DNA from 2 places in the Paenibacillus sp. FSL F4-0236 genome. Region 2 is predicted to be linked to the other one. Evidence: riboswitches for the same ligand, from Rfam matches in the RefSeq annotation. Region 2 holds a riboswitch; the other holds the start of a gene.

Region 1 (6,177 bases), 5.9 Mb from region 2:
TGCTTTGGTGTAGTTCAGCTTTTGTTCTGCGAATGATATGGCTTTGTCGCGGGCTTCCGCCTTGCTGATGACAGTAGTATCTTCCCCGGCAGGGCTATTTAGCACCGAGGGAGCAATTTGAAACATAATAAATAGAATAAGACCGATAATGCCCGAGATGATGAGCCTCTTGGAGAGGGCACGTTGCTGTAAGGGCTGGCCAACGGGATTCATGTAACGCCTCCTTGTAAACTGACAATGTTATGTTCCATTATAGTATTAGTGCCATGATAGTTACAAAAATCATCGTATATTCTTTTTATGGGTAATAGAGATATTATAGAATAGGTAACTGAATATATACCATGAATTTAAGGTGATTCTTTCTTCATTTTTCATGAAAATCGATGCAATTGCAGGGAAAACACGGAAAAGTGATGAGAAAAGGCACTCTTAGTGGTACATCCTCTCCAAACCGCATTTTTCATATGAATCACCATTAATAGTGTCTTTGTGATTTATCGAAATAACATATATAATTTGTATGCAATTGTATATAGCCGAATTTCAGGTGAAAACGGGGGAACCATAAGAAGTAATGAAAAGATGAGTATACGCCATAGGCGTTGTCTTTATTCATCAGGGGTGAATTTCGTTCTAGGAACGAATAGGGCAGCCTGCACAGTCCGAATCCGTCAGCTAACCTCGTAGGCTAATTTACTGCAGGAACCAAGGGTAGCATTGGTTTTCCAGTGCTTTTTTTGTTGGAATTCTTTAAATTTTGATAAGAGGGTGAGCGTAGTGGCTTCACAGTTTCGCAGGGTTTCTGAATCAAAGTTCCTGAAGCTCTCTCCGCCTCAGATTATGGTGCTTGGTTTTGCATCGATCATTCTGATTGGAGCCTTGCTGCTAATGCTTCCCATTTCGAGTACCAGCGGGAATGCTGTTAGTTTTATTGATGCGTTGTTTACTGCAACATCGGCCACCTGTGTGACAGGACTTGTGGTGCTGGACACCGGGACGACATTCACCATTTTTGGGAAAACCGTAATTATGGTGCTTATCCAGGTGGGCGGCTTAGGGTTTATGACAATGGCGACCTTATTTGCCATGATGATGAAACGCAAAATTTCCTTGCGGGACAGACTGATCCTTCAGGAAGCAATGAACCAAGGCTCTATGGAGGGGATTGTTCGACTGATCCGGAGAGTACTTATTTATTCCTTGGTCATCGAAGGCTGTGCAGCGGTGCTTCTGTCCATACGCTGGGCGTTTGATATGCCACTGGGAAAGGCCATTTATTTTGGAATATTTCATGCGGTGTCTATGTTTAATAATGCTGGATTTGATATTTTCGGGGATTTCCGGAGTTTAACCGATTATGTATATGACCCGCTAGTGAACATCGTGGTGATGTTTCTGATTGTCTCTGGCGGTATTGGTTTTATTGTCATGTCGGATCTGGTGGAGTTTCGTGTCAAACGTAAATTATCTTTGCATAGCAAAGTTGTACTCTCCACCACTGCAGGGCTTATTCTTATCGGCGCTTTGGTTATTTTTATATTTGAATTTACGAATCAGCGCACACTGGGGAATTTAAATTTCGGCGGCAAAATATTATCGGCATTCTTTCAGTCGGTATCGCCCCGAACCGCTGGCGCCAATACGGTGGATATTGCCGGACTGCGGCAAGCCTCACAGTTCTTTATGGTTATTCTTATGTTTATTGGTGCATCTCCAGGATCAACAGGTGGCGGGGTCAAGACTACAACCTTTACGATTATGATTGGTGCAGTAATCGCGATGCTGCGCGGACGTGAAGATGTTGTACTGTTCCGTTACCGATTGGCGCAGGAGCGTATCTATAAAGCGTTGACGTTAACATTACTCGCTTTGCTATTGGTCCTCACGGTGTCGATGTTACTGTCCACAACAGAGGATAGTAATTTCTTAGCGATATTATTTGAGACGACCTCAGCTTTTGCCACGGTGGGACTAACCATGGGGCTGACACCTGAACTGTCTATCTTCGGCAAGATTCTGATCTGTCTGACCATGTTTGCAGGTCGGCTAGGTCCATTAACATTAGTGTATGCGCTTGGACCTAAACAGGGTAAACCATTGTATAAGCACCCAGAAGGTAAAATAATTATTGGATAGGAGTTAATCCGAAATGAAAGCACAGCAATTTGTAGTAATCGGTTTAGGCCGCTTTGGCTCAAGCCTTGCACTTGAGCTGATGGAAATGGGCTACGAGGTGCTCGGCATTGATCACCATGAGGAGCGTGTGGAGGAAATGAGCGATCACCTGACGCATGCGGTAGTGGCTGATGCTACAGATGAAGGAATTATGCGCTCGCTTGGCGTACGGAACTTTGACTGTGGGATTGTTGCGATTGGCGACAATATGGAACGAAGTATTCTGGCGGCGATTTTGTTAAAAGAGATTGGAGTCAAGCAAGTAGTAGCCAAGGCGATCTCGATCCTTCATGGTCGTGCGTTGTCCAGGCTGGGCGTGGACCGGGTTATTTTTCCGGAGCGGGATATGGGCATTCGTGTGGCACATCAGCTCGTGACACCCAATTTGCTGGATTATATTGAACTGTCCAAGGATTATAAAATCGTCGAGCTAACCGTTCCGTCTTGTATGAACGGGAAAAGCTTGTCAGATTTAAATACAAGAGCGAAATATGGCTGCAGTATTGTTGCCCTGAACCGGGAAAGTGGAATTATAGTGGCTCCAACGGCACATGATCATTTGAGTGAGGGCGACGTTATGGTACTCATTGGTTCTAATGAAAGTATTGATCGATTTGAGGATGAAGTTGTAAACCAAGATTAAATAGATAAGCCCTCCGTCCTTTACATGGGACGGAGGGCTTTTTTAATTAAGGCTGCACGCAGAGGTATGTACTATTTCTCTCGTTCCGTTAGAAACATCTCTTCTGTGACCTGCACGAGGCTGCGGGCCGCTGTGCTCAGGCTCCCATCGTCACGGTAAATCAGGCAGGTAGTTCGCTGAGTCTGCTCCAGCTCCTTAATATGCAGAGAGACCAGCCCACCGCCGTTTAACAGCTGCGGACGCAGATAAGACTTGGGCAGTAACGCTGCCACATTGACTGTCGGTAGCAGCCGCACGATGGCTTCGAAGGAGTCAATCTCCATCCGAACGTCTGGATCAATTCCACAGCGCTGGAACAGATCGTCTGTTAGACGTCGGTACCAGGTGCCTTTGGAGAACAGGATCATAGGCAGTCGGGACAGATCATCCATAGTTAGCTTGGTAGATTGATTCAGAGGATGATGCTCAGAAACAACCAGTCGAAGTTGATCCTCAAACAGAGAAATACAGCGCAGTCCAGGTTCTTGAATAGAGGAAGCGATCAGACCTATATCTGACTTTCCTTCACTGACAGAGGAGACAATTTCATGTGTTCGGCCTGTGATTAGCTTCAGCTCCGCAGTTGGGTATTTCTCCATATATGCGTTAACTAGTGGAGGCAGAGTGGTCTGCAGTGAGGTAAGTGACGCCCCTAAGGTGACGAGCTTAGGCTCGCCTTCTTTGTATTTAGACAAAGCCTCCAGAAATTTAGAGCGCTGCTGCCGTTGTTCAAGTGCGTAGGAATAAGTAAGACGCCCAACCTCTGTTACCTCCAGACGCTTGCCATAACGATTAAATAGCGCGACACCCAGCCGTTCTTCCAGCTTGGAGATTTTACGAGATAGGGCAGGTTGGGACAGATTGAGCTGGCGGGAGGCCCGATTCAAGCTGGAGTGCTCCACAACCGCTGCAAAAACATCTAAATCGTCAAACATATTTATGTTCCTCTCGTAGTGCAATCTATAAACAGTAGTGACGAAATTCATAGCCATGAAGACAATACTTCTTGCTCCATAAGGAAATAAAAGATTTGTCGGAAAATGTTGTTTCTCTAAATGAGAATTATTATCATATAAAATCTATTCTTATGCGTTTATTGTATAACGTTTAATAATTAGATTGCAATTCCCTTATAAGGGAAAAAGGAGTAACATAAAAAGTGACACAAGATATTCACATTTTGTGAAAAAGAAAACAAAGTCCGGGAAACCAAGGATAGCGGTAAATATAGACGTTTTGTCATGACATAGTCTACGTTATCCTGTGTCAAATGTAGTTCCGGCGGTGAATACACAATAATGAAAACGCTGTTTTAATCGGAAAGGGGTTACTTTGTATGAAAGGATTTTATTCCAGAAAGATTCATTCCTTGCTAGGCGTTATCCCGCTTGGAGCTTTCTTCATTGAGCACATGATGACGAATTTTGCGGCTGTAGAGGGTGGCGCTTCCGGTTTCACTGACAGCGTGATATGGCTGAATAGCCTGCCGCTTGTCTTCTTCCTGGAATTGTTCGGTATATGGCTACCTCTGCTGTACCATGGCGTATATGGACTGTATATTGCCTATCAATCCAAGCCGAACTTGAACCGTTTCAACATTGAAAGAAACTGGCGTTATACGCTGCAACGCATTACAGGAATTATTACCTTTATCTTTATAGTCTGGCATTTGTTCCAAACCCGGGTTCAGGTGGCAGTTGGTAGTGTAGAGCATGAAGAGCTGGGCGGTCTGATGCATGATATCGTGACTCAACCACTGATGTTGACACTGTACATTATCGGTATCGTTGCAGCATGCTTTCACTTCTCAAACGGTCTATGGTCTTTCTTGATCAGCTGGGGGATCACGGTAGGACCTCGTTCACAGCGGGTATCCTCTTACCTTTGTCTCGGTATATTTGTTCTTGTAACGTTTATGTTCCTCATTTCGCTAGTCACTTTCCGTGATGCTGAATTTCAAACCGCAGCTTCCATAGCTCAGTCCATAAAGACTTTCATCTAGGTAATTATCCTCTCAGGACTAGATTCCAGAATCCTTTCTGATATTTTCAATAAAGGGAGTGAACTATCATGGCAACAGCAAATATCATTATCGTGGGTGGCGGTCTGGCCGGCCTGATGGCTACCATCAAGGCAGCGGAGTCCGGTGCGCATGTTCAATTATTCTCATTAGTGCCTGTAAAAAGATCACACTCCGTTTGTGCGCAAGGCGGCATCAACGGCGCGGTAAATACGAAAGGGGAGGGCGACTCTCCTTGGGAGCACTTCGACGATACCGTTTACGGCGGTGACTTCCTGGCGAATCAGCCACCGGTCAAGGCGATGTGTGAAGCAGCACCGGGTATCATCCACCTTATGGACCGGATGGGCGTAATGTTCAACCGCACACCTGAGGGATTACTCGACTTCCGTCGTTTCGGCGGAACGAAGCGTCACCGCACTGCATTTGCTGGCGCAACGACAGGCCAACAGCTTTTGTATGCGCTGGATGAGCAAGTGCGCCGCTGGGAGTCCGAAGGTCTTGTAACGAAACGTGAGAACTGGGAGTTCCTCTCGGCCATCGTCGACGACGAAGGTGTATGCCGCGGCATAAGTGCCCAGAATCTCAAGACGATGGAGATTGAGACTTTTCCTGCAGACGCTGTTATTTTGGCTAGCGGCGGGCCTGGTATTATTTTTGGTAAAACAACGAACTCCGTAATTAATACAGGCACAGCAGCAAGTGCGGTGTACCAACAGGGCGTACATTATGCCAACGGAGAATTTATCCAGATTCACCCAACGGCTATTCCAGGAGATGACAAGCTCCGCTTAATGTCGGAATCAGCACGTGGTGAAGGCGGCCGCATCTGGACTTATAAAGATGGAAAGCCGTGGTATTTCCTTGAAGAGAAATATCCAGCCTACGGTAACTTGGTGCCGCGCGATATTGCTACACGTGAGATTTTTAATGTGTGTGTGGATCAAGGGCTGGGCATTAACGGTGAGAACATGGTGTATTTGGACCTCTCTCACAAGGACCCGAAAGAGCTGGACGTGAAGCTTGGCGGGATTATTGAAATTTACGAAAAGTTCATGGGGGATGACCCTCGTAAAATACCGATGAAAATCTTCCCGGCTGTGCACTATTCCATGGGCGGTATGTGGGTTGATTACAACCAAATGACAAACATTCCTGGTCTGTTTGCGGCAGGCGAATGTGAATATCAATATCATGGAGCGAATCGTCTAGGCGCTAACTCTCTGGTATCTGCCATTTACGGCGGTATGGTTGCTGGACCAAAGGCTGTTGAATACATCAAAGGTCTGAAGAAATC
Region 2 (6,177 bases):
CAGACTGGCGGAAATAGAGCCCAAAACGCTCTCCCGCTGGACATTAAGTGTAACTAAACTAGTTGAAACCGTGCTCGGAACTCTTGTCTGGTGAGGTGAATGATTGTGAGAACATCGATAACCCGCGGCTGGCAAAGCATGAAGGAGCAATTTTATATTCTGATTCTGCTCTTCATCTACCGACTGCTCTGGGGCTACTTTATGTACGGCTTCATCCGGTCTGCTATCGTTCCAATTCTACTACGTTATCCAGATAAAGACGCTGGAGGCAGCGGAATGGGCAGACTACTCTATTATGTCGAAGGGCAGTTCAGCTTAAACACAGATCCTGCGATACGTACTTGGTTATGGATGTTCCTAGGGCTTGTTGTCTTACGACTGCTACTCTCCCCCTTCATAAGGGCAGGATTACTGCATGAACTCCATCAGGAGCGAAAAGGAGAGCGTGGCCTGTTCTTTTTTCCAGGTATGAAGCTTTATGGATTTCCAGTGTTTATCTTCAGTCTAATCGAATGGGTGCTGGCTCTACTTCCGTTATACTGGCTTGCTCCAAAAATGTACGGGCTATTCTTGTCCTCCTTTCTGAACTACTCTTTGTTACTTCATCTAGTTCCATACGTATTGGCATGGCTTATATACATCTTTATCGTGCGCCTGTTCCTTCTATATATGCAGTTTGGTTATACCAGCGGCACGGGGATGTTCTCCTCCTTATTCATTTGCTTGAAGTCGCTGATTCCGGCAATAGGAATTTCAATCATACTTGGTGCAGCAGGCCTGATCCTTTTGCTAGTGTGCGGAATAACGGGCATCTTCTGTCCTGGCCTACCAGCACTTCTTATTCGTCAACTTTCATCACTGCCCTCAACACTCTTCAAAATGTGGGGAATTTCAGCTCAATATCATCTATGGCACAGTAAAGCATTTCCACAATAATTTGAAGCATTACAGAACATAATATAAGAGTCCCGGTTCCTGAATCAGGAGCTGGGACTCTTTCGCGTTATAGACAAATTATGAGGATTTGCAAAATCGTAAAGACTTTGTTACAATAAGTCCTGTTCCATTGGTAACAAGTTTGTAATCATTTGAAACGATTTCTACATAACTTCATGTATTTGTCGTAGTCATGTCGATAAGTCACTATCTGGTGCATAAAACGCCGAATTCCTTGCACCGGGAAGTGGGGGAACCATATTTTGGGTGAATTGATCTCGCTTTGCAGTGATCATAGGGGAACCTTCTACCGAATCCTTAAGCTAACCTCACAGGCATTGGAAGGGGTACAATTTTTTTGAAGAATTTAAGAAAAGCATGCGTCGCTGCGGCGCTAGGACTTGTGATGGCGTTCTCTATTGGTGGAGGAAGTGCCTTTGCAGATTCTAAGATGGACAGTGTTATTTCAAAGACAATTGGAGTTGCCTATAAAACCGGAGGCACTAGCACTGCCGGGTTTGACTGTTCTGGATTTACTACGTATGTATTCAAGAAGGTGGGTCTTTCTTTGCCCCGTACTTCAAAAGCTCAATATAATGTCGGAACTCCTGTAGCCAAAAGTAAATTACGTTCAGGTGACCTAGTTTTCTTTAACACATTGGGCAACGGCGTATCCCATGTCGGCATTTATGTTGGAAACGGAAAATTCGCACAATCATCATCTTCATATGGCGTGACCATCACTTCACTTAGCCAGTCCTACTGGGCCAATCGCTACGTTGGTGCTAAAAGAGTAATGAGTACTTCCTCATATCAAGCTATAGCCTACGATTAATACTTCCCCACAACTATAACCTCACAATTACATTATATAGACCTGGGTTTGATTATTGACTTAATCGAATCCAGGTTTTCTTTTGCCTTATTATATTCTTTACACCTCTAGAACGGACTTTAAACACTTTTATTTGATAAAAATTTCAATAAATATAAAAATTAGTTTAATATTATCGCTTACATATGCATTTTGTCTTTAAAAAAAACGAATTTTTCTGCATGATTATGTTAAAAACGATTGCCAAGCGGCACTCTGTTTGTTACAATAACTGCAGTAAGATTTTAGTAACATTTTTGTAATCATTAAGTTGTTATTTACAAAGGTTTTGTCATGTATTGATTACAAGCTATTCCTAATCAACAGTATCAGCCGAGTTTCCTAACTATTAGGAAAACGGGGGAACCAACTTTGGGTGAATTGACCTCCATTTTTAGAGGGGTCATAGGGGACCTTCAACCGAACCCTTAAGCTAACCTCGTAGGCATCCGGAAGGGGTATAAACTTTTGAAGAAGAAGCTAGCAGCAGCAGTACTTAGCTTTTCCATTATTTTCACCATCGGAGCAGGAAGCGCTTTCGCGGATTCCAAAATGGATAAAGTGATCGACAAGACCATCGGAACTAAGTACGTATCCGGCGGCATCTCCACAAATGGATTTGATTGCTCCGGATTTACAATGTATGTATTTGATAAAATTGGTATAAACCTACCACACCAATCAGGTTCCCAGTATCAAATGGGTACTGCTATCTCCCAAGATGATTTAAGATCTGGAGATCTTGTATTCTTCAATACAAGTGGTAAGGGTGTCTCCCATGTCGGTATTTATGTCGGTGAAGGCAAGTTTGCACACGCATCTTCCTCACGCGGTGTAACGATTAGCTCCCTGAGTGATAGCTACTACGTGAAACGCTACATCGGTGCTAAACGAATTATGAGCACGGATGCTTATCATTCTGTTGCTTCTGAGACAGAGGATAATGATGATGTTCAATAAGTAAATCGTACATAGGCTCTTTTCCAAGATGTTGATTCTTGGGGAAGAGCTTGTTTTTTGTCTTATTTAGTATTTACCCCTCTCAGAATTTGTAAAACAATAATCCTAATAAATTTCTGAGTCGACCATGCCTCTTTTTGTATATAATTAGTTACAAGCATAAACGCCTTCGATGTCCTTATAAGGACCATAAGTATTTTAAGCTAGAATTATAAGACATTTAAAGTTCCCCCGTGAAAGGAGGTCCTTGACCTTATGATAAATCCCTCTGTTACTTTTCATGTAGCGCCTATGGAGACCAGTCACGCGGAAGAGGTTTGCAACTGGGATTACACTGCCCCTTATAATATTTACGGCTGGATGCCGTGGGAGCAAATGCAGGCTCTTGGAATCGAGTTCGGTGACCCGCAGCTACGGAATGAGCAATATGTCTCCATACTAAATGGGCAAGGGATTTTGTGTGGATTCGCGCAGTTGTTTCCAATGGAAGGTGTTGTTCGCTTGGGGATTGGTATGCGCCCTGATCTATGCGGTCAAGGTCTAGGGAAAATATTCATGGATGCAATCGTGCAAGCAGCCTTAATTCGTTATCCTGAGCGTGAGATTGATCTAGAGGTATTGACCTGGAACCAGCGGGCGATCCGAACTTACCAAAAGTGTGGATTTACGATTACCGATACGTATGAGCGCCTAACCCCCACAGGAAACAAACCTTTTTATTGCATGGTCTATGATAAATAATATTAAATTCCATATTTTTCAATGATTTGATGGCATTATCGTTCATTTTTTTGTCACAAACCCTATGATAACGCTTCACCTTGAGCTATAATGTAGGGAGCAGCTTACATAGAAGGGACGAACTGGGATGCAGAAATGGATCATGAGCGGTTTGTTTTTTGCCGCCTGTGCCTTTGCGGTAGTACTTATGTTTACACTTCCAGGTAAAGAAGAGGTAGCTGAACAGAATAAACCGACGATGCCGGAAGTCCAATTGGATGCGGCAAAGGCCGAAGCAACCGTGAAAGCCAGCTGTATCACCTGTCACGGCGATCAGCTTCAAGGTGGAGTTGGGCCCAGTCTTCAAAATGAAGGCGGTCAGCATGATGCTGAAGAAATCTACAGTATCGTCACTAAAGGACGAGGTCAAATGCCTTCCTTTAAAGAAAAGCTAGCCCCTGAGGAGATTGCAAACGTCGCCCTCTGGCTCTCAGAGAAAAAGTAACAGTAACTACTACCTAAGCAACTAAAAACGCCCGTGCCAGAAGATAGTTCACTATCTGCGCACGGGCGTTTATTTATGAGTTTAGGTGACACTAACGATTTTTCTCAAAGGCTTCATTAAATTCATGTGCCTCTCGAATATCTAGAGCTGTAATACCGTCTTCCTCATTTGATTTCAGTCGTAAAGTCACTGTCTTATAATCAATCGTAATATGTGGATGGTGATCAAAGGCTTCTGAAATGGTGGCTACTTCATCAACGAAAGCAATACCCTTCATATATTGGCTGAACATATATTTTCGCACCATGGTATTCTCTTCCAGCTTCCAACCTTCCAGCTTGCTGATCTGCTCACGCAGTTCTTCTTCGGTAAATAACAATTCGTTTCCTCCCTTACTAAAAATTGCAGTAAAATCCGCAGGTCCCTTTACTCGTATTATTCGTTAAACAAAACATCCCTTAGCTTCTGAGGTCCAAGGGATGTGCCAGGATAAAGGCAATATTTTCGATTAAATGTATTCAAGAATCCCAGCGATTATAACTCGGCTACACCAATTTTAACACGGGCTACTAACTACGGGCAAATTACGCCCCGCCACCGCCTCTTCTTAAATCAAAACAACAGAGGCTAAATCCTCTTCTCCGACTAAAATATTAATGCGGTGCGTGTCCTTATCGTAAATGATAACGCCGCTCCCCACCTCAATCATAGGTTCATTACCCAGCGCGAAGAAAAGATCCTCAGCCAGTGCCTCCCATACCTCCATCTTGGATTCCTGCGGCAATTCTTGCCACTCTTCCGGATCCATTTCAAAAAATAAGTACCCATCGGAAATTCTTCCGACAGCCTCAGTCAAATCCGTTAGGATTTCACCGTAATCTCTACCATGCTTTACACCCACATGTATCACTCCGTTTTCTCCACAGATGAATAATTACTTACCTTATCCATTATAGCCGAAAAAATGACTTCACAAAAAACGGAATGATGTCGATAAATAAGAATATACGTTATTCGGTTTCGAACAGAGTGCCTTGCCGCTGTTTCAAGGATGATATACGCGGCTTTGTCGGAACACATCTTATAATCTCATGGACGAGGTGCATAATGGAAATTTCAACAATACTTGGTTTAATTTTTGGTCTAGTTGCAGTTATTTGGGGTATGATCCTCAAGCACGCTCCTCTTCACGCTTTAGCCACACCTGCTGCTTACGTTATTATCTTAGTGGGTACGGCAGCTTCCATCTTTATGGCCTTTCCGTTCTCGGAGGTCAAGAAGATTCCAAGTCTGTTTAAAATGATTTTTGTCAAAAAGAAATTAATCAGTAAATCCGAATTAATTACTATGTTCATGGAGTGGGCTTCTATTACACGGCGTGAAGGTCTGCTGGCTCTTGAGTCGAAAGTCGATGAAATAGAAGATAACTTCCTCAGAAATGGCATGCGGATGATTATTGATGGAAATGATCAGGATTTTGTCCGCGATGTTCTCATGGAGGACATCCACGCCACAGAGGATAGACATAAAGCAGGCGCACTCATTTTCTCACAAGCAGGTATGTATGCTCCTACACTTGGCGTACTCGGGGCCGTTATCGGACTTATCGCCGCTCTGGCTGATATGAGTGATATGAACAAATTGGCTGCAGCAATCGGGGCTGCCTTCATCGCAACACTACTCGGTATCTTTACAGGTTACGTATTATGGCATCCTATTGCCAATAAGCTGAAACGACTTTCCAAACGTGAAATTGAAGTTCGAATGATGATGGTCGAAGGTCTTTTGTCCATACAATCCGGTGTATCCACTATTGCCATCAATCAGAAGCTTGCTGTCTTCCTGACACCTTCGGAACGAGCTAAGTTAAATGATGAGAAGGAGAGTGGATCGGGTGAGCAAAAAGACTAGACGACACGAAGAGCATGAAGAACACGCCGATGAATCGTGGCTACTGCCTTATTCTGATCTTATGACCCTTCTGGTAGCCTTGTTCATCGTAATGTATTCTATGAGTGCAACGGATGCCAAAAAATTCGAAGAGATGAGTCAAGCCTTCAGTTCTGCTCTTAATGGCGGTACAGGTGTTCTTGAAGAGCGGGCGGCAATGCCATCTAAGAGTCAAGAGGATTTAGGAAAAAATGATCAAATGGATAAATCAGTAACCAAGAAAAATGAACAA

What was found. A riboswitch is a leader RNA that binds a small molecule or an ion and turns the genes downstream of it on or off. The one in region 2 is predicted to bind cyclic di-AMP.
Region 1: linked by a shared signal. The riboswitch ahead of NSQ29_RS00830 (TrkH family potassium uptake protein) and the one ahead of NSQ29_RS26885 (C40 family peptidase) in region 2 are both predicted to bind cyclic di-AMP.

The regions. Positions count from the first base shown of each region.
Region 1 covers NZ_JBBOBK010000001.1:182,343-188,519, forward strand. The annotation lists gene NSQ29_RS00825 (CPBP family intramembrane glutamic endopeptidase) at 1-213, opposite strand, end outside; cyclic di-AMP (ydaO/yuaA leader) riboswitch at 528-709, shown strand; gene NSQ29_RS00830 (TrkH family potassium uptake protein) at 844-2,139, shown strand; gene NSQ29_RS00835 (potassium channel family protein) at 2,153-2,821, shown strand; gene NSQ29_RS00840 (LysR family transcriptional regulator) at 2,893-3,795, opposite strand; gene NSQ29_RS00845 (succinate dehydrogenase cytochrome b558 subunit) at 4,197-4,862, shown strand; gene sdhA (succinate dehydrogenase flavoprotein subunit) at 4,931-6,177, shown strand, end outside.
Region 2 covers NZ_JBBOBK010000001.1:6,033,504-6,039,680, forward strand. The annotation lists gene NSQ29_RS26875 (M1 family metallopeptidase) at 1-94, shown strand, start outside; gene NSQ29_RS26880 (hypothetical protein) at 106-936, shown strand; cyclic di-AMP (ydaO/yuaA leader) riboswitch at 1,151-1,289, shown strand; gene NSQ29_RS26885 (C40 family peptidase) at 1,343-1,771, shown strand; cyclic di-AMP (ydaO/yuaA leader) riboswitch at 2,132-2,273, shown strand; gene NSQ29_RS26890 (C40 family peptidase) at 2,279-2,770, shown strand; gene NSQ29_RS26895 (GNAT family N-acetyltransferase) at 3,026-3,511, shown strand; gene NSQ29_RS26900 (c-type cytochrome) at 3,639-3,995, shown strand; gene NSQ29_RS26905 (4a-hydroxytetrahydrobiopterin dehydratase) at 4,087-4,374, opposite strand; gene NSQ29_RS26910 (hypothetical protein) at 4,603-4,896, opposite strand; gene motA (flagellar motor stator protein MotA) at 5,103-5,906, shown strand; gene motB (flagellar motor protein MotB) at 5,890-6,177, shown strand, end outside.